3 regions of the Paenibacillus sp. FSL E2-0190 genome follow, and region 1 is predicted to be linked to each of the others. Evidence: riboswitches for the same ligand, from Rfam matches in the RefSeq annotation. Region 1 holds a riboswitch; each other region holds the start of a gene.
The links. Region 1 has a riboswitch for cyclic di-AMP ahead of NST25_RS26255 (alpha/beta hydrolase). Riboswitches for the same ligand answer to the same signal wherever they lie in the genome.
Positions count from the first base shown of each region.

Region 2: it holds a riboswitch for cyclic di-AMP, as region 1 does, so the genes downstream of both, NST25_RS00545 (C40 family peptidase) here and NST25_RS26255 (alpha/beta hydrolase) in region 1, are expected to answer to the same signal.
Region 3: it holds a riboswitch for cyclic di-AMP, as region 1 does, so the genes downstream of both, NST25_RS02665 (hypothetical protein) here and NST25_RS26255 (alpha/beta hydrolase) in region 1, are expected to answer to the same signal.

Region 1 is NZ_CP150306.1:5,987,369-5,993,027, forward strand. Features, by position in the region: gene mnmH (tRNA 2-selenouridine(34) synthase MnmH) at 1-450, opposite strand, end outside; gene selD (selenide, water dikinase SelD) at 509-1,570, opposite strand; gene NST25_RS26255 (alpha/beta hydrolase) at 2,132-2,941, opposite strand; cyclic di-AMP (ydaO/yuaA leader) riboswitch at 3,047-3,233, opposite strand; partial or broken gene NST25_RS26260 (glyoxalase) at 3,495-3,590, shown strand; gene NST25_RS26265 (hypothetical protein) at 3,668-3,841, opposite strand; gene NST25_RS26270 (Nif3-like dinuclear metal center hexameric protein) at 3,926-4,726, opposite strand; gene NST25_RS26275 (alpha-glucuronidase family glycosyl hydrolase) at 4,745-5,659, opposite strand, start outside.
Region 2 is NZ_CP150306.1:111,258-116,916, forward strand. Features, by position in the region: gene NST25_RS00520 (hypothetical protein) at 1-249, shown strand, start outside; gene NST25_RS00525 (4a-hydroxytetrahydrobiopterin dehydratase) at 478-765, shown strand; gene NST25_RS00530 (cytochrome c) at 848-1,204, opposite strand; gene NST25_RS00535 (GNAT family N-acetyltransferase) at 1,332-1,817, opposite strand; gene NST25_RS00540 (C40 family peptidase) at 2,007-2,459, opposite strand; cyclic di-AMP (ydaO/yuaA leader) riboswitch at 2,504-2,646, opposite strand; gene NST25_RS00545 (C40 family peptidase) at 3,009-3,437, opposite strand; cyclic di-AMP (ydaO/yuaA leader) riboswitch at 3,495-3,633, opposite strand; gene NST25_RS00550 (hypothetical protein) at 3,852-4,682, opposite strand; gene NST25_RS00555 (M1 family metallopeptidase) at 4,694-5,659, opposite strand, start outside.
Region 3 is NZ_CP150306.1:600,593-606,251, forward strand. Features, by position in the region: gene NST25_RS02640 (ATP-binding cassette domain-containing protein) at 1-310, shown strand, start outside; gene NST25_RS02645 (ABC transporter permease) at 303-1,583, shown strand; gene NST25_RS02650 (hypothetical protein) at 1,615-1,806, shown strand; gene NST25_RS02655 (hypothetical protein) at 2,266-2,718, opposite strand; gene NST25_RS02660 (hypothetical protein) at 2,759-3,280, opposite strand; gene NST25_RS02665 (hypothetical protein) at 3,295-3,849, opposite strand; cyclic di-AMP (ydaO/yuaA leader) riboswitch at 3,918-4,082, opposite strand; cyclic di-AMP (ydaO/yuaA leader) riboswitch at 4,502-4,691, shown strand; gene NST25_RS02670 (hypothetical protein) at 4,943-5,359, shown strand; gene kdpA (potassium-transporting ATPase subunit KdpA) at 5,576-5,659, shown strand, end outside.

The sequences.
Region 1 (5,659 bases):
GCCTGTATTTCCGTGAATCACATAAGACTTCGCCTTACATTCATAGGACTCCAATTCGTCGAGCACCCATTTACGATAAGCCTTATAGCCGCCTATCAGCCGGTAAGCATGAATATCCATTAAAGAGAGTACGGTCGCAGTTGTACGGCTGCGCATACCTCCCCTCCAGCAGAATACAGCTTTGTCTCCTTGAATCGCTGCAAATTCTTTGACAAAAGAAGGCAGTTTTGCCGCAGCAATCTCCAAACCACGTTCTTTCGCGGCCTGCACACTTGTCTGTTTATACAACGTCCCTACTTCAGCCCGTTCCTGATCATCAAAAAAAGGAATATTCAAACTATCCGGCAGCGTTGCATCTTTATATTCAGAAGGAGATCTAACATCAATAATGGTGATCTGCTTCTTGTTTTTTAACACTCTAAGTTCTTCCAGTGTAATGTCCTGAAACAATATGCTCTCTCCTCTGGTGGCTAACCTTCATAATTTGCTCTAAGCTGATATACAACAGTTATTCCACAGCAGCTATAACTGTAATCTGACCCGGATGCTCTTCCGTTACCTCTCCGATCAATGCCGCTTCTACCCCTGCATCTACTAACTCTTTTAGCAAATCTTCGCTTTGTTCAGGGGCCACAGAGATCAGCAGTCCGCCAGAAGTCACAGCGTCACATAGAATATAGCGGCTTAGTTGGTCCATCTCCTCCGGATAAAGAATGCTGCCTTCCAGATGGGCAAAGTTATTCTTAGTGCCTCCTGGAACAAATCCCTGCTCCGCAAGCTCTCTTACTCTTGGCAGCATCGGTACATCGCCTTGACGAATGATCAGGCCCGTGCCGCTCCCTTTAGCCATTTCCGAGGCATGTCCCAGTAGCCCAAATCCGGTAACATCTGTACAAGCATGTACATCATAAGGCTCCATGATTTCAGCCGCTTTTTTATTCAAAGTAGACATTACTGTCGTAAGGCGTGTGGTTTCTTCAGGAGATAGCTGATCCTTTTTAATGGAAGTTGTTAAGATCCCCACACCGATAGGCTTCGTTAGAATCAGCTTGTCTCCCACCTTGGCGCCCGCATTCGTTCTTACTTTGTCAGGATGCACAAGGCCCGTAACGGCCAATCCGAATTTGGGCTCTTTATCGTCGATGGAATGTCCGCCCACAAGAGTAGCTCCTGCTTCCTGTACTTTATCCGCTGCACCGCGCAAAATGTCACCGAGAATGCTTTTATCTAAAACAGAAATAGGAAAGGCCACAATATTAAGCACCGTAAGCGGCTTTCCACCCATCGCATAAATATCGCTTAATGCATTGGCTGCTGCAATTTGACCAAATGAATAGGGATCATCCACGATCGGCGTGAAAAAATCAACAGTTTGCACTAACGCTAATTCATCACTTAAACGATACACCCCTGCATCATCACTAGTATCAAGACCTACAAGTAGATCCGGGTTAGGAACAGTTGGTGGCAGACTACGAATAACCTGCATGAGATCGGCGGGACCGATTTTGCAGCCGCAGCCCCCTTTTGAAGATAATGAAGTCAGTTTTATAGTTTCAGCTTGAGACATCATGACTCAGCTCCTTTAGTATGAATTATCTTAATCTTACACGAGTAGATCGCATTGTACAAAATGCAAGAGTAGCAGATGCGTTGCTTACTACGCCTCCTTCTATACACTTACCATCACTACTTAGGGCCTACTGTTCTTTCCCACGTCTGGTGAGCTATATTTGGTGCTGTGGTAGGGTAGGGACATTAAGTAGCGTTAGTAAAATAACCAAAGGCTGGCTCATTCGTAGATTTCACTACGGATAAGCCAGCCTTTAATTGGATGTCCATTATATTAGGGAAATCCTCCCTAATGTTCATCGATAATCGCTTTAAAATGAGGTTTTTAGGGAATTCCTCCCTAAAAATTCATGCAAATACCCATTTATGGCTAAAAACATCCTATTATTAGGGAGGATTTCCCTAATCTACGTTCTAGGAGCCATAATCTCCTTCATTTTAGGGAGAATTCCCCTAAAGTTCTTCCCAGAAAGACGACCCATAGCCAGCTCATTCCGCCCTGGCTATGGGACGCCTATTTTCTCACTTAAACGCTCGCTTGTGAAGGTCTCCCTATAGATCAGCTAATCTGCTGACTGCCCTGCTGCTTCTCTAAGAAACGTTGAAGAATCGCATTGAATTGCTCCGGTTGGCACAGATTACTTGGATCTAATGCGTTCGGAATAATCGCCAACTGCGCCTGCGGCAGCTGAGACACCATTTCCTTCATACAATTCACTCCAAATTCATTAAAGTCCCCTACAATACACAAAGCGGGACGTTTAAAAGCCTTTAAACATCTGGTGTAATCAACATGGCTCGTAGCCAGCCTTTGCCGATATAACTCCCGGGGGCGTTTGTCCAGCAGTCCTCTTCTAATCTCATTGTAGGCCAGACTCCAGCGCTCTCGGTACATCATCCGAATCGAAGGCAACACCAGCTCGCTTGGGAGATAATACATTAGTAAACTGCAATATGCTGCCATAGTTTGTATTTTCCCTACTATTGTTGATCCGTGAGTCCTACAAAAGCTATCCGCGACCACAATTGCTTTTACACGCTCAGGATATTGTTTGGCAATATGCTGAACGACTAAGCCACCATAGGCGATTCCTACAAAAACTGCTTCACGGATACCTAGGTCATTCAACAGCATAATCAGATCCAGACATTGCGTCTCAATAATCTCATGTGGGGCCTCCAGCAGTTTACCAGACTTGCCATTCCCCCGTAAATCGCACAAAATCACTTTATATTTATCGGAAAAATACTCCAGCTGTGGTTTGAACATACTGTGTGTTAATCCATGTCCATGGATAAACACAACCGGAGTGCCAGTTCCATTGATTTCATAATAGAGCGAAGTTCCGTTCAGTTTAGCGATAGGCAAAGGTAACACCTCTTTCATAATAAATTCTACGACTATATCTGCTTAAAAACGCAGCAAAAAACCACAGAGGGATTCTCTGTGGCTATTCATCACTAAACACGCCATTCATCCTCTCTCCATACGCTTACGAGGTTAGCTGTCGGATTCGGGCAGTGAGAGTTGCCCTACCTGCAGGGATGCATATTATGCACCCGGAACAGGATTCACCCCATAACCAGTGCCGACTCTCACATCGGCTGCCAGTTGTTGGTTCCCCCGCTTTCCAGAAACGGAAATTAAGCGGATTGCTTATGTAATTGTAAATTTAAGATAATTCTCAGTTCTGAGATGAATCATACTCTTGTAAGGTTTTCTTGTAAAGGAGGGCTCTGGTCAAAATAATGTTGAAAGCAATGCTTTTCATTTCATATTAAGCATACTCTTCATTTTCTCTTTCTTTTGCTCTTGTTTACTCGTTTTCTTTAGAAAAACAGCTCTGAAGCAAGCGAAAAAGGGGGTGCTTCACCAGTACTTTCCTATTTAATAAGAAACGACAATCTTCAATACCACTATTGGGCCAGTTTCTGTACCTTGGGGTGTTCGTCGTTTCTATGTCCCCGATCCGTTTGGCAAGCTTGTTAATATTATTTCACATGAACAGCACGAATGATTTCATAAAAAAGAAAAAAGCTAAGCAGAATCAGAGATCTCCCCCTGTCCACTTAGCTTCCTTTTACAATACTATGGCTACAAAAGATCGGCGTTTTTCAATGCATGCTCCCAGCTTGGAAAAAAGAACAGCGCACTTCTCATAAGCTCTGGGTCGCTTTGCTTTACTTGTTTTTTACTGATTGAGCTTCCGTCGCTTTGCAGCTTTTTGATCCGACTTAATACTTCATCAGCCTCCAAAGGAATTTCCATTGAAACACTCCTTTCTCAGTGACCTGTTTCCCTTCATTTTCTCCATAATATGTTTATTTATTCCGCACTCTTAATTTCCCCAGATTAAACCATCTGATAGATGGGTTGTTCAGCAATGAACCGGGTAGGAAGCATGGGATATTTGTCTGCTAAGATTTCAGCTAAATATTTCATCCCCGGTGCTTCACTCTCCGCATGACCTAACATGATGAGCGCTTTAGATCTGCCTTGGTGCCCTGCATCCCGCACATATTCCGGAGTCTCCCACTCTGGTCCCTCTCCAGCGATAATTAAATCAAGATTGTGATCATTAAAAAGCGGAATAGCCATCATCCCGCCTCCCCTGTAACCTATTAATATCCCTACGCGTTTGCAGGACAGAGACAGGTCACCAGCAGCGCGTACATAAGAGATGCCTAGCTTACTTTTAATATACTGAGCAGCTTCCATTACAGTCATAGCAGGAATAGTGAGAATCGTAGCAGCCGCTTGCTGCTCTTCCACATAGTCTGACCAATCCAGCTCTCGCAGCAAACCCATCATAATCCCATCCGGCTCTTGCCGATGCCAATAATCATGATAACGAAAAATAGCTATTGGGGAATGTTCGATCAGACTTTTTTTCGCATGATAAACCGGATCACCTTCTAACCACTCGCTCGCTGCATGATGGCTATAAAATACACCTTCATGCGTGATCAGCAAATTGGCTCCTAACGCTATTGCTTGCTCCACAATATTTTGTGTGGCAGAGAAGGCCGTAATAATCCCTGTGACTTCAGTTTCCGGTTCCCCTGGGTTCAGAATATCCACAGTCCCTTCTATCTGTTCCACAGTTCCCATTAAATCTTTCAAAATCGCTCTAATCGTGAGGCTCACTATCATCATCCCTCGGTTCAAAATCTAATAAATCTTTCTGCCTTTAAGATCCTCAATTCCGCTCTTACGGTAAAAATACGTATTGATCCGATCTCTCCATTCCTGCGCATGCTCTGCTTGCTCTTCAAGACGTTGCTTCACTTGCACATACAATCCACTATCCATGCTGCCTTCAAGTGATTCCCATGTTGCTAGAAGCTGTGCAGCCTGCTCTGCCCCTTCGAAATGAGTATCGTAGATATGTTGTATAACCGTTTGCCCCGATTGCAGAACATGCGTGTATGGAACATGATGGAAGAACAGCAGCAGCTCTTCTGGACAAGACGCTAGATTCTCATAATTTGATGCATTAAGACCCATATACTGTCCGCTATACCCCGTTCCCGATTTGACTGAACGATCCACACCAATGCCCTTATGATCCGCATAATGGTACGTTCCCCACTTGGCGTATTCATATCCATCCACATTCGGCCCATAATGATGATCCGGATTAACCATCCAGCCCACACCTAATGGAGCTGTGTAAGATTCGTAAATCCTCCATGAGTCCATTAACATCCCGCGAATAGCAACCACTAGACCTTTATCAGTGCCAAAGGTAAGGCGAATCCATTCCTCAGCTATTTCTTTTGCCGTCAGCTCCGGATTCCAAATTAATCTCCCATATCCATACAGATTGGCTTGAGCTAACCCATGCCCCGTCCAGTTCATGTCATCCCCGACATTAGTTACAGCAGCCACACCATTATACTTATTTCCCCACACCGATCCGTCCACAATATGTTTCACAAGCGTAGTTTGCCCTTTGGCATAAGTATTGAAATCAAGGACTTCTTTCCACTGTGGAACGAGATAACAGAGATGCCGCTGCTGCCCTGTATATTCTTGAGCAATCTGAAACTCCATCAGATGATTGGTATGTTCCAGTGCGCCAAA
Region 2 (5,659 bases), 1.1 Mb from region 1:
TTGACCGAAGCCGTCGGACGAATTTCCGATGGATATTTATTTTTTGAGATGGATCCGGACGAGTGGCAGGAACTACCCCAAGAATCAAAGCTGGAGGTATGGGAAGCATTGGCTGAGGATCTTTTCTTCGCGCTGGGTAATGAACCTATGATTGAGGTGGGGAGCGGCGTAATTATTTACGATAAGGACACGCACCGCATTAATATTTTAGTTGGCGAAGAGGATTTGGCTTCAGTGGTTTTGATTTAGGCGGAGGAGAAGTCTGTACGTAATTTGCCCGTAGTCAGTAGCCCGTGTTAAAATTGATAAAGCCGAGTTATAATCGCTGGGATTTGTGAATACATTAAATCGAAAATATCGCCTTTATCCTGGCACATCCCTTGGACCTCAGAAGCTAAGGGATGTTTTGTTTAAAGCCTAAGACAAGTAAAGGGAACTGCGCACTTTACTGCAATTTTTTGTAAGGGAGGAAACGAATTGTTATTTACGGAAGAGGAACTGCGTGAGGAGATCACCAAGCTAGAGGGCTGGAAGCTGGAAGATAACGTTATGGTACGAAAATATATGTTCAGCCAATATATGAAGGGCATTGCGTTTGTTGATGAAGTAGCCACGATTTCAGAAGCCTTCGATCATCATCCACATATTACGATTGATTATAAAACAGTTACACTGCGACTGGAATCTAATGAAGAAGATGGGATTACGGCTCTAGATCTTCGAGAGGCGCATCAATTTAATGAAGCCTTTGAAAAAAATCACTAGTTTAGCCGAAATCATAAAATAAACGCCCGTGCAGAGATAGTCACCTATCTCATACACGGGCGTTTTTAGTTGCTTGGGTGGGTTACTTTTTCTCTGAGAGCCAGAGTGCGACGTTGGCGATCTCTTCAGGCGCTAGTTTCTCCTTAAAGGAAGGCATTTGGCCACGTCCTTTAGTGACGATGCTATAGATTTCCTCAGCGTCATGCTGGCCACCTTCATTCTGAAGACTTGGTCCAACTCCACCTTGAAGCTGATCGCCGTGACAGGTGATACAGCTGGCTTTCACGGTTGCTTCTGCCTTTGCCGCGTCCAGTTGAACTACCGGCATCGTGGGCTTGTTTTCTTCAGCTACCTCTTCTTTACCCGGAAGTGTAAACATGAGTACTACCGCAAAGGCACAGGCGGCAAAAAACAAACCGCTCATGATCCATTTCTGCATCCCAATTCGTCCCTTCTATGTAAGCTGCTCCCTACATTATAGCTTATGGTGAAGCGTTATCATAGGGTTTGTGACAAAAAAATGAACGAGAATACAATCATTCTTATGAAATATATGGTATTTAATATCATTTGTCATAGACCATGCAATAAAAAGGTTTGTCTCCTGTAGGTGTGCGGCGTTCATACGTATCTGTAATCGTAAATCCACATTTTTGATAAGTTCGGATGGCGCGTTGGTTCCAGGTCAGGACTTCCAGATCTATCTCACGATCAGGATAACGATTCAAGGCTGTCTGGACGATTGCATCTACGAATAGTTTGCCTAAACCATGGCCGCATAGATCGGGGCGCATCCCAACTCCTAAACGAACGACTCCTTCCATCGGGAACAACTGTGCGAATCCGCACAAAACCTCTTGTTCATTTAATATGGAGATATATTGTTCCTCCCGGAGCTGCGGATCACCAAACTCGATGCCAAGAGCCTGCATCTGCTCCCACGGCATCCAGCCATAAATATTATATGGAGGCGTATAGCTCCACTTACAAATAGCTTCTCCGTGAATTGCCTCCATAGGAACTACATGAAAAGTTACCGAGGGATTTATCATAAAGTCAACGATCTCCTTTCACGAGGACATTGCTATATTACTAATTATATACAAAATGGGGGAGGTTCGACTCAGAAACTTTATATGAGAGGAATGTTTTACAAATTATGAGAGGGGTAAATAAGTAATAAGACAAAAAAACAAGCTCTCCTCCAAGAGTTACCTTGGAAAAGAGCCTATGTACGTTACTTATTGAACATCATCATTGTCTTCCGATTCAGCAGCAACCGATTGGTAAGCGTCTGTGCTCATAATGCGCTTAGCACCAACGTAGCGTTTCACGTAGTAGCTATCACTCAGAGAGCTAATCGTAACACCGCGTGAGGTAGAAGCGTGTGCGAACTTACCTTCACCGACATAAATGCCGACATGGGAGACACCTTTGCCACTTGTATTGAAGAATACAAGATCTCCGGCTCTTATATCATCACGGGAGATTGCTGTGCCCATTTGATATTGGGAACCTGATTGGTGTGGAAGGTTAATGCCAATCTTATCAAACACATACATTGTAAATCCGGAGCAATCAAATCCGTTAGTGGATATACCGCCGGATACGTATTTAGTACCGATGGCCTTGTCAATCACTTTATCCATTTTGGAATCTGCGAAAGCGCTTCCTGCTCCGATGGTGAGGATGATGGAAAAGCTTAGTACTGCTGCTGCTAACTTCTTCTTCAAAAGTGTATACCCCTTCCAAATGCCTACGAGGTTAGCTTAAGGGTTCGGTTGAAGGTCCCCTATGACCCCTCTATATAATGGAGGTCAATTCACCCAAAGTTGGTTCCCCCGTTTTCCTAATAGTTAGGAAACTCGGCTCATACTGTTGATTAGGATTAGCTTGTAATCAATACATGACAAAACCTTTGTAAATAACAACTTAATGATTACAAAAATGTTACTAAAATCTCACTGCGCTAATTGTAACAAACAGAAAGCCGCTTGGCAATCGTTTTTAACATATTAATGCAGAAAAATTGGCATTTTTACGGTAGAAAGGCATATGTAAGCGTTAATAATGACCTAATTTTTAATATAATTGCAATTTTTATCAAATAAACGTGTTTCAATTGGGCTCTATTAGTGTAAAAATATATTATGGAAAAAAGAAAAACCCGAATTTGATTACGGGAATAATCAGATTCAGGTTCATATAGTTGTAATTATGAGGTTATAGTTGTGAGGAAGGTTTCAATCGAAGGCTACAGCTTGATAAGCTGAAGTACTCATTACTCTTTTAGCGCCAACATAACGATTGGCCCAGTAGGCCTGACTGAGTGAAGTGATGGTCACTCCACGCGAAGAGGACGATTGTGCGAATTTTCCGTTTCCAACATAAATGCCGACATGGGATACTCCATTGCCAAGTGTGTTAAAGAACACTAGATCACCAGAACGCAGATTGCTTTTGGATACAGCAGTTCCAACGCTATATTGAGCTTTTGATGTACGAGGTAAAGTAAGACCCACATTCTTGAATACATATTTTGTAAATCCAGAGCAATCAAATCCGGCAGTGCTTGTACCTCCGGTTTTATAGGCAACTCCAATAGTCTTTGAGATTACAGTGTCCATCTTAGAGTCGGCAAAGGCGCTTCCTCCACCAATAGATAATGCCATTACAAGTCCTAGCGCCGCAGCGACGCATTTTTTTCTTAAATTATGTCTTTTCAAAAGATGTACTCCTTCCAAGGCCTGCGAGGTTAGCTTAAGGGTTCGGTAGAAGATTCCCTATGATCCCTGTAAAGCGAGATCAATTCACCCAAAATATGGTTCCCCCACTTCCCGGTGCAAAGGAATTAGGCGTGTTAAGCACCAAGAGAATGACGTTTCGACAGTTACACTTACGATAAATACATTTAGTTATGTAGGAATCGTTTCAATTGATTACAAAATTGTTACTAATAGCACAGGACTTATTGTAACAGAGCTTTTACGATTTTGCAAATACTCTTAAGTTATCCGTAATGAGAAAAAGTCCCAGCTCCTGAATACAGGAATTGGGACCTTTTTATTATGTCAAATAAGGTTAATTTATTGTGGAAATGCTTTGCTACACCATAGATGATATTGTGCAGAGATTCCCCACATTTTTAAGAGCGTAGAAGGTAGTGGTGAGATTTGCCGTATTATAAGTGCCGGCAGGCCGGGACAGAACAGACCCGTCAGTCCGCACACTAGCAGTAAGAGCAAGCCTCCCGCACCAAGTACAATGGAAACACCTATAGCAGGAATCAGTGACCGCAAGCAGATGAACAGTGAGGAGAACATTCCTGTACCGCCGGTGTAACCAAACTGCATATATAGAAGAAACAGGCGCACGATAAAAATATATATAAGCCATGCCAATACGTATGGTACTAAATGAAGTAACAAAGTGTAGTTAAACAAAGAGGATAAGAACAGCCCGTACATTTTTGGAGCAAGCCAGTAAAGCGGCAGCAGGGTCAGCACCCATTCGATTAGGCTAAAGACTAAGACAGGTAGTCCATAGATCTTCATGCCAGGGAAAAAGAACAGCCCGCGCTCGCCCTTTCGCTCCTGGTGCAGCTCATGCAGCAATCCTGCCCTTATGAAAGGAGAAAGCAGAAGTCGCAAGACAACAAGTCCTAGAAGCATCCATAACCAAGTGCGTATCGCAGGGTCAGTATTCAAGCTGAACTGTCCCTCGATATAATACAACAGTCTGCCCATACCGCTGCCGCCGGCGTCTTTATCTGGATAGCGCAGTAGAATTGGAATAATAGCAGATCGGATGAAACCATACATAAAGTAGCCCCAGAGCAGTCGGTAGATGAAGAGCAGAATTAAAATATAAAATTGCTCCTTCATGCTTTGCCAGCCGCGGGTTATCGATGTTCTCACAATCATTCACCTCACCAGACAAGAGTTCCGAGCACGGTTTCAAGTAGTTTAGTTACACTTAACGTCCAGCGAGAGAGCGTCTTGGGCTCTATTTCCGCCAGCCTAAAGTTGTTTAAATGTTTGCTCTCCAATAAGATGGAATGCTCAGGGTCAATCTCAGCAGAGAGAAGAGGCTTATCGCTTAACAATTGAAACGTAGTCTCTGCTCCATCACCGTTCCAGACCCGCTGCACCGAAGAGCTGTCGGCGAATGTGAATTTCACGGGAACATCAACGTAATGGCTCCCTTTGTTTGAAATCTTCACTAATGATTCGTAGCTTTGAGCATCGCCGCTGTTATTTTTTTTAAAAGTAATCGTATCTACTGAGAAGTCAGGCGCACCATCACCATAAATATAGTCATCGAAATAGGCCTGCCATGATTTTTTGGTTACCTTCTCAACGACTTTCTGAAAATCTGACGTAGCGGGATGCTGGAAACGGAACTTACGAGCGTAGGAGGACATGATGCTGTTCATTGCTTTGGTACCTACCTGGCGTTCGATATCTTTAAGTACAAGCTTGCCGCGGATATAAACATTTCGGCTATAGGAATCCGCCCCTGCATATTTCCACGTTTCCAGATTTAACGGCTCAGGTATAGTTACCAGGCTGGCCTGTAAAGGCAAATTAGACTTGATACCGTATTCTTGTTCCATAAGTCTGTCTTCGGCATAGGAAGTAAAGCTTTCATCCAGCCAGGCCTCCTCGAATTCATTGCTGGCTACCATACCGTAGAAGTATTGATGGCCGATCTCATGAATGACGGTTCTTTCAAGTGAGGTATCTGGAGAAGAATCCGCGGCCCCAAAGGCTGTAATAAGGGTAGGATATTCCATTCCTCCCGCGCCGTTTCCCTCCTTAGGTGGGACGATAATAGACAGCGTAGAGTAGGGATAAGGGCCATACCATTTGCTGAAGTAGGTCAGGGCAGCCTT
Region 3 (5,659 bases), 1.6 Mb from region 1:
CCGTAACATTACGATTCTCGATCGATCCAATACGGTCGTTCAAGGGGATATCCGCACGATCAAGAATGGCTACCCGCGGGAAGAAGTATTGCTGCGTACAGCTAATGAGGTAAAAGGTCTGGAGTCCATCGCAGGTGTTACAGCAGTGAAACGGCTGGAGCGTGGGTATCTGTTATCGATCAGTGAGATCGGTGCCGCACAGCGTATTTTACAGCAGGCGATAGCACAGGGTGAAGTGGAGCATTTTGAAATCAAGGAACCTACGTTAAACCAAATCTTTATCAGAGCGGTGGGTGAATCTAATGAATAAGATGGGGACAATTATCGGCTTTACCTTTAAAAATAAAGTTAGAACGAAATCATTTATGATTACTACTTTGATTCTAGTATTATTGCTCAGCATAGGGATGAATCTTCCCTATATCATCGATCAGTTTAAGGGTGATTCGGCCAAAAGTGAAGTTACTCAAATTGCTGTGATTGCTGAAGAGGGAAATCAGGTTGCAGAATTGTTGAAGGCTTATACTGCGCCAGAGGGCATGCCACAGGCTAAGATAGTACAATATGCTTCTGCGGAGGATGCCGAGTTAAAGAAAGCATTAGATGAAGAGACCGTAGAAGGTTATGTTACTTTTGCGGAACCTACTGGTGAAGGGCTTCCACCCGTTACTTATCATAGTAATGATGGGGAACTAAACGGAGATGTGCAAGTTTATCTCCAAAATGCACTTCAGCAAGCAAACACACAATTCATCGTTGGCGACAAGCTGACCTCTGAACAGATTGCTGCAATGTCAACGCCTGTGCAGATTACTACACAACAGCTTAACGCAGGCGGTGGCAGTGAAAGCTCTCAGGAGGACACTCCAGCCATTAACTACATTATCGTATATGCCATGCTTATGTTGTTCTTTATGTCCATTATGATGACAGGCAACATGATTGCCGCAGAGATAACTTCTGAGAAAAGCTCGCGGATTATGGAGATTCTGATTACAAGTGCCTCACCTTTAGCGCAAATGTTCGGTAAAGTTATCGGTGTTTTCCTAGTAGGAATATTGCAAATTGGGATCTTTGTCGCAGCGATCGTCGTCAATTTGACGCTCCCGCATAATGCGACTGTATTGGCTGATTTTGATCTCGATTTAGGCCAGCTCAATATTAACTTGCTGCTCTATGGATTTGTCTTGTACGTATTAGGTTACTTCCTCTATGCCTTGATGTATGCGGCTGTAGGTTCGATTGTCAGCCGTACGGAGGATCTCGGTCAGGCGGTAATGCCAATCATGATGTTAGGCTTCGTAGCGTTCTATGTTCCACTGTTCAGTATCTCCAATGCAGATACTCTAGTGGTTAAGATAGCGAGTTATGTGCCTTTCACCTCACCATTGACGATGCTGCTCCGAATTGGTGTCGGCGAGGTGGCGATCTGGCAAGTCATTGTATCGCTGCTGATCCTGCTTGTGACTACCTTCATCTTCGGATGGCTGGCAGCCAAGATCTATCGTACCGGCGTACTGATGTACGGCAAACGCCCAAGTATTAAAGAAATCAGAAAAGCAATGAAAGCTTACAAGATCTAAGAAGACCTCATATAACTTTTAAGGAGTGCTAATGATGTCTACAAGCGAACAATATAACATTATGCTTTTAATGAGTTCTGTATCGCTGGCTACGGTTAGTAGAATGCTTCCGGATGGCTCCACTTTTATGGATGTCGTTCAAGGCGTATTGACTGGTGTTGCTATAGTGGGGATGTTGGCAGGATTGTGGATGTACGGTAAGGCGCGTAAGAGTAAAGTGTAATAGTAGGAACTGAATTTTCGGGGGTATCCTAACAGCCATTTATGGTTGCTGGGATATCCCCGTTTTTGAGTTGGCAATCTCTTTGTATACGAGCTGATATAGCTAACGGACCCAGCAGCACTTAAATGCAGCAATCATCGAGATTTAGCAAGATATCGGACACTATAGTCGCTATTGGCATGAAAAATGGTGAATCAGTAGCTCTTTTAACCAAATAGTTGCACTGGAGTCCGATACTATGCTCAAAAGGCGATAAACGTGCAAATAACGTCATCTGGGTCCGTAAGCCTTGGTGGAAGATGATTAGGGCTTGCTTTAAGACGATCCGAGACGTTCATTGCTCGGGATTTCTACTGGAGTCCGAACGCCGGCCATATTTGAGGAAAAGCTTCAATTAAAGGCTCCTGAGTCCGTTAGATGCTTCATGCGCTTAAAGATTGTCTGAATTCTAGTCAGTGACTAAATTATAGAAAGATTTGCGCTCGTTAGTATATCCGTTTGGGTGGTCATCTGCTCCCGTACAGCTCTAAGCTGTGCTTTCAGTGCGGGAACACTTTTTTGCAGAATAATGCTTATTTGAGAAAGAGGCAGCTTTAGGCCGTACCACATGACCTTCACAAGCTGTTCCTCCCAAGGTAATGCCTTAGCCGATAGAAGGGAGCGCCGGGCAAAAGAATCAGCACACTGGTGAATACAAGTGCGGTAAGCGTGGATAGAGAATAACTGAGGATCGAAATCATCCTGACGATATATTTTATGAAGCTCTGTGAAGGTGCGGATAGTAATCTTGTCTGCCTCATTAGATTGTTCTAACAACATGGAACTAAGTACGTAGACTTCATTAGTATACTTTTGGACACACTCTGCAAATTTAGTACTGTAGGTGGACTCGGGAGGTAAGGGGTCAGGCATGGTGAACACAATCCTTTCAGATTGAGAGATTTGCTTGAATCTATAATATAGAAAAGTAAGAGATGGATTTATTGATGAGATCGGCGGTGTCTGGTTCCGGGCAACTGTGTTTCTGCTGGGAGGCAGTGGATAAAGCTTTTGAAGGCTTGTAGTAGAGCCGTTCACTTCTGGAATTGCTCCCCCCTGCTGCAACACTGTACAGACGCCCTTGCTGAATATGCCCTGCCAAGGATTTACCCTGGAGCTTGGCCTTTAAATCCTGCAAAGCACCCTGAACTAGCTCAAGCTTAACCTGCTCCCAATCTGAACCTTCGCGGCGGACCTTATCCAGCGCTTCTTCAAGACGGCAATGACAGATGGCCCGTAAAAAGGAACTCCATTTAATGAGATCAAAATTTTTGGTGTTGGCAGAGATCAGACAAGCCCCCCAACTGCAGCCTCCCTTACAGGTGAGCTTCAGAATACCATAACGGCAGCCTTCAGCCCCTTCCATTCCATAGTGAATAGGCTCGGGTTCATCCAATACAAATACTTCAATGCGGGATAGTCTGCGCTGGTCCATAGTAGGGTTCCTCCTTAGATTTCCAAAAGCTTTAAGTCTACATGATGAGTGACACTAGCCTTTTCTACACAAGCGAGCATTTCCATTTTATTCTCACAGACTGCGGTGTGCTCTAGCCATAGTCGGAACTTTTCTTTTCGTATAACAGATAGATGTAAGGGAAAGGTGCTGCGGGATCTCAAGACATACCAACCGGCGCTTACATCTTTCCAAGGCTCCTTGAAGGCTGTAAACCACGGGAGCTTTTGGTGTGATGACCAATCCTGCTGCTGCTGTTGTTCTCGAATTTTTTTATATATCTCATATACAATCTTAGAGTCTAAACAGTCTTTACAAGAAGAAGGTGTGCTGAACTGGCGAAGGGCTTGGATCTGGTTCTGGCCAAATGCATAGCCTACAATGTACCTGTGATTATGTTCTTCGAACCACAAGGCCCCGAAACAAACGTAATTTAGACTTATCGGCTCAAGCAGCCCTTGATGTATCCCTAAATAATAGTGCTTCAAAACATTCACCCCATCCAGCGTGCTATCACCTAATAAGCTCAGGTAACGCAAAAACCGCAGCAAGAGGAGGACCTCTGCTGCGGTTTTGGATTACAGGCAGATATACCTGGGCCAAAGCGTGGCGGATCAAGGGTCTCTCTCTTTACGCTTACGAGGTTAGCTGTCGGATTCGGACGGTGAGAGTCGCCCTACCTATTGAGACTTATGCAGTCTCCTTTGGATTCACCCCAAGTAGGCCAGGTGGCCTGATGGTTCCCCCGTTCCCTGCGAATGCAGGAACTCAGCGTTGATTGTTTTTCATGAATTAGATTCAACCCGAATCATACTCTTTTCAAGATTTTCTGTAAAAAACGGAAAATGTTCTTTTAGAGCAATTTTAACCATATCCTGCCGACTACGACTGAAAAACGAGGTAAATAGGTATTTATGGCGTGTTATCGCGCCTCTTTCTCGCTCAGCCTCAGCTTCTTGCGTTTCTACCTATAATGGGAATTTGCAGTATTTTCGCTCTAAAAAGGTGAAAAAAATCACATGGGTTATAGATAGCGATTAAACGCTCCAAACTCGAGTAAACAAGAGATATAGAGAGATTAGATATCAAGTAAGCGCTATCTAATGGGAAAATAGTTTTTAATTTGCATTATTTTGGCATCATTCAGGTTTTACAAGTCTTCGTGCATAAGAGTATGATTACTCCTGTTTCAACGACAATCGAATATTTGATCCGCTTAATTTCCGATAAGGAAAGCGGGGGAACCAACAATCGGCAGCCGATGTGAGAGTCGGAAGCCGGTTATGGGGTGAATCCTGTAGAGGGTGTGAGTGAGCTCGCATCTATACAGGTAGGGCGACTCTCACCGCCCGAATCCGACAGCTAACCTCGTAAGCGTATGGAGAGAGGATGAGTGCAATGTGACCGCTAGCGAGCCACAGAGGAGATCCTTTGTGGCTTTTTGCTGTGCTCTTAGAAGCAAAGCATTTATGGAGGCCTCCCCTAAGAGGTCGCTAAATTCATCATTAGCGGTATTTGTAAGGCAGCGTCTAATGACGTGACACAACCGAGCTTTAGGTTGTGCCCGAAAATGACGATAGGTCAACATCCTTTCGGAGATTTTCGTTGCCTCCTTGTTGTAAATGAGCAGGAGGAGAAAAAAAGATGACGGATCAGAATGAATATGTGCTTGTATGTGCGCCTACAAAGGCGGGAGAACATTTCATTAAACTTCTGAAGTTCAGGGGTATTAAGATGGCGGGATTAACCAACAATGTGGCTGAGAAAGCTTTACTTGAGGAGCTCGGGATTGAGCAGGTTATTCTAGTGGATACCCGCCATCAGAGCACTTGGTTTCGCCCATCGTTCCCGGTAGGCAGGGTATATCTGTTTGAGAGCAGCTTTCCGCTTTGCTGCCGCTATATTCAGATGTGCCGTACCTGGACGACACAGCCGATTTTTGTGATTACAAGTTCAATAAATCCTAGATTGGTCTATAAAAGACTTGGTGCGAGCTATGTAATCTATTCCCATAGTGGTGATGCTGATTTTCTAATCGATAGATCACCTCATCAAGGATAATGGAAGGAGTGCGGAAGATATGATGGATCTGTATATGGTGGCTTCGTTAGCTGTAATTTACGGGTTATTTTATGGCTTTATGCGCTGGTGCGCAGGTGTAGTTGAGGATACGGGGAGGGATAAGCTGTGATTCTAGTAATCGCTGTTACCCTACTGTTGTTTATATATCTGGTTTACGCGTTGATTCATCCTGAGAAATTTTAAGGAGGGGCATTCATGGGCATTTTGCAAATAGTCGTCGTAATTGTAATTCTCATCTTGCTGGTCAAGCCGATGGGAACGTATTTATATCATGTATTT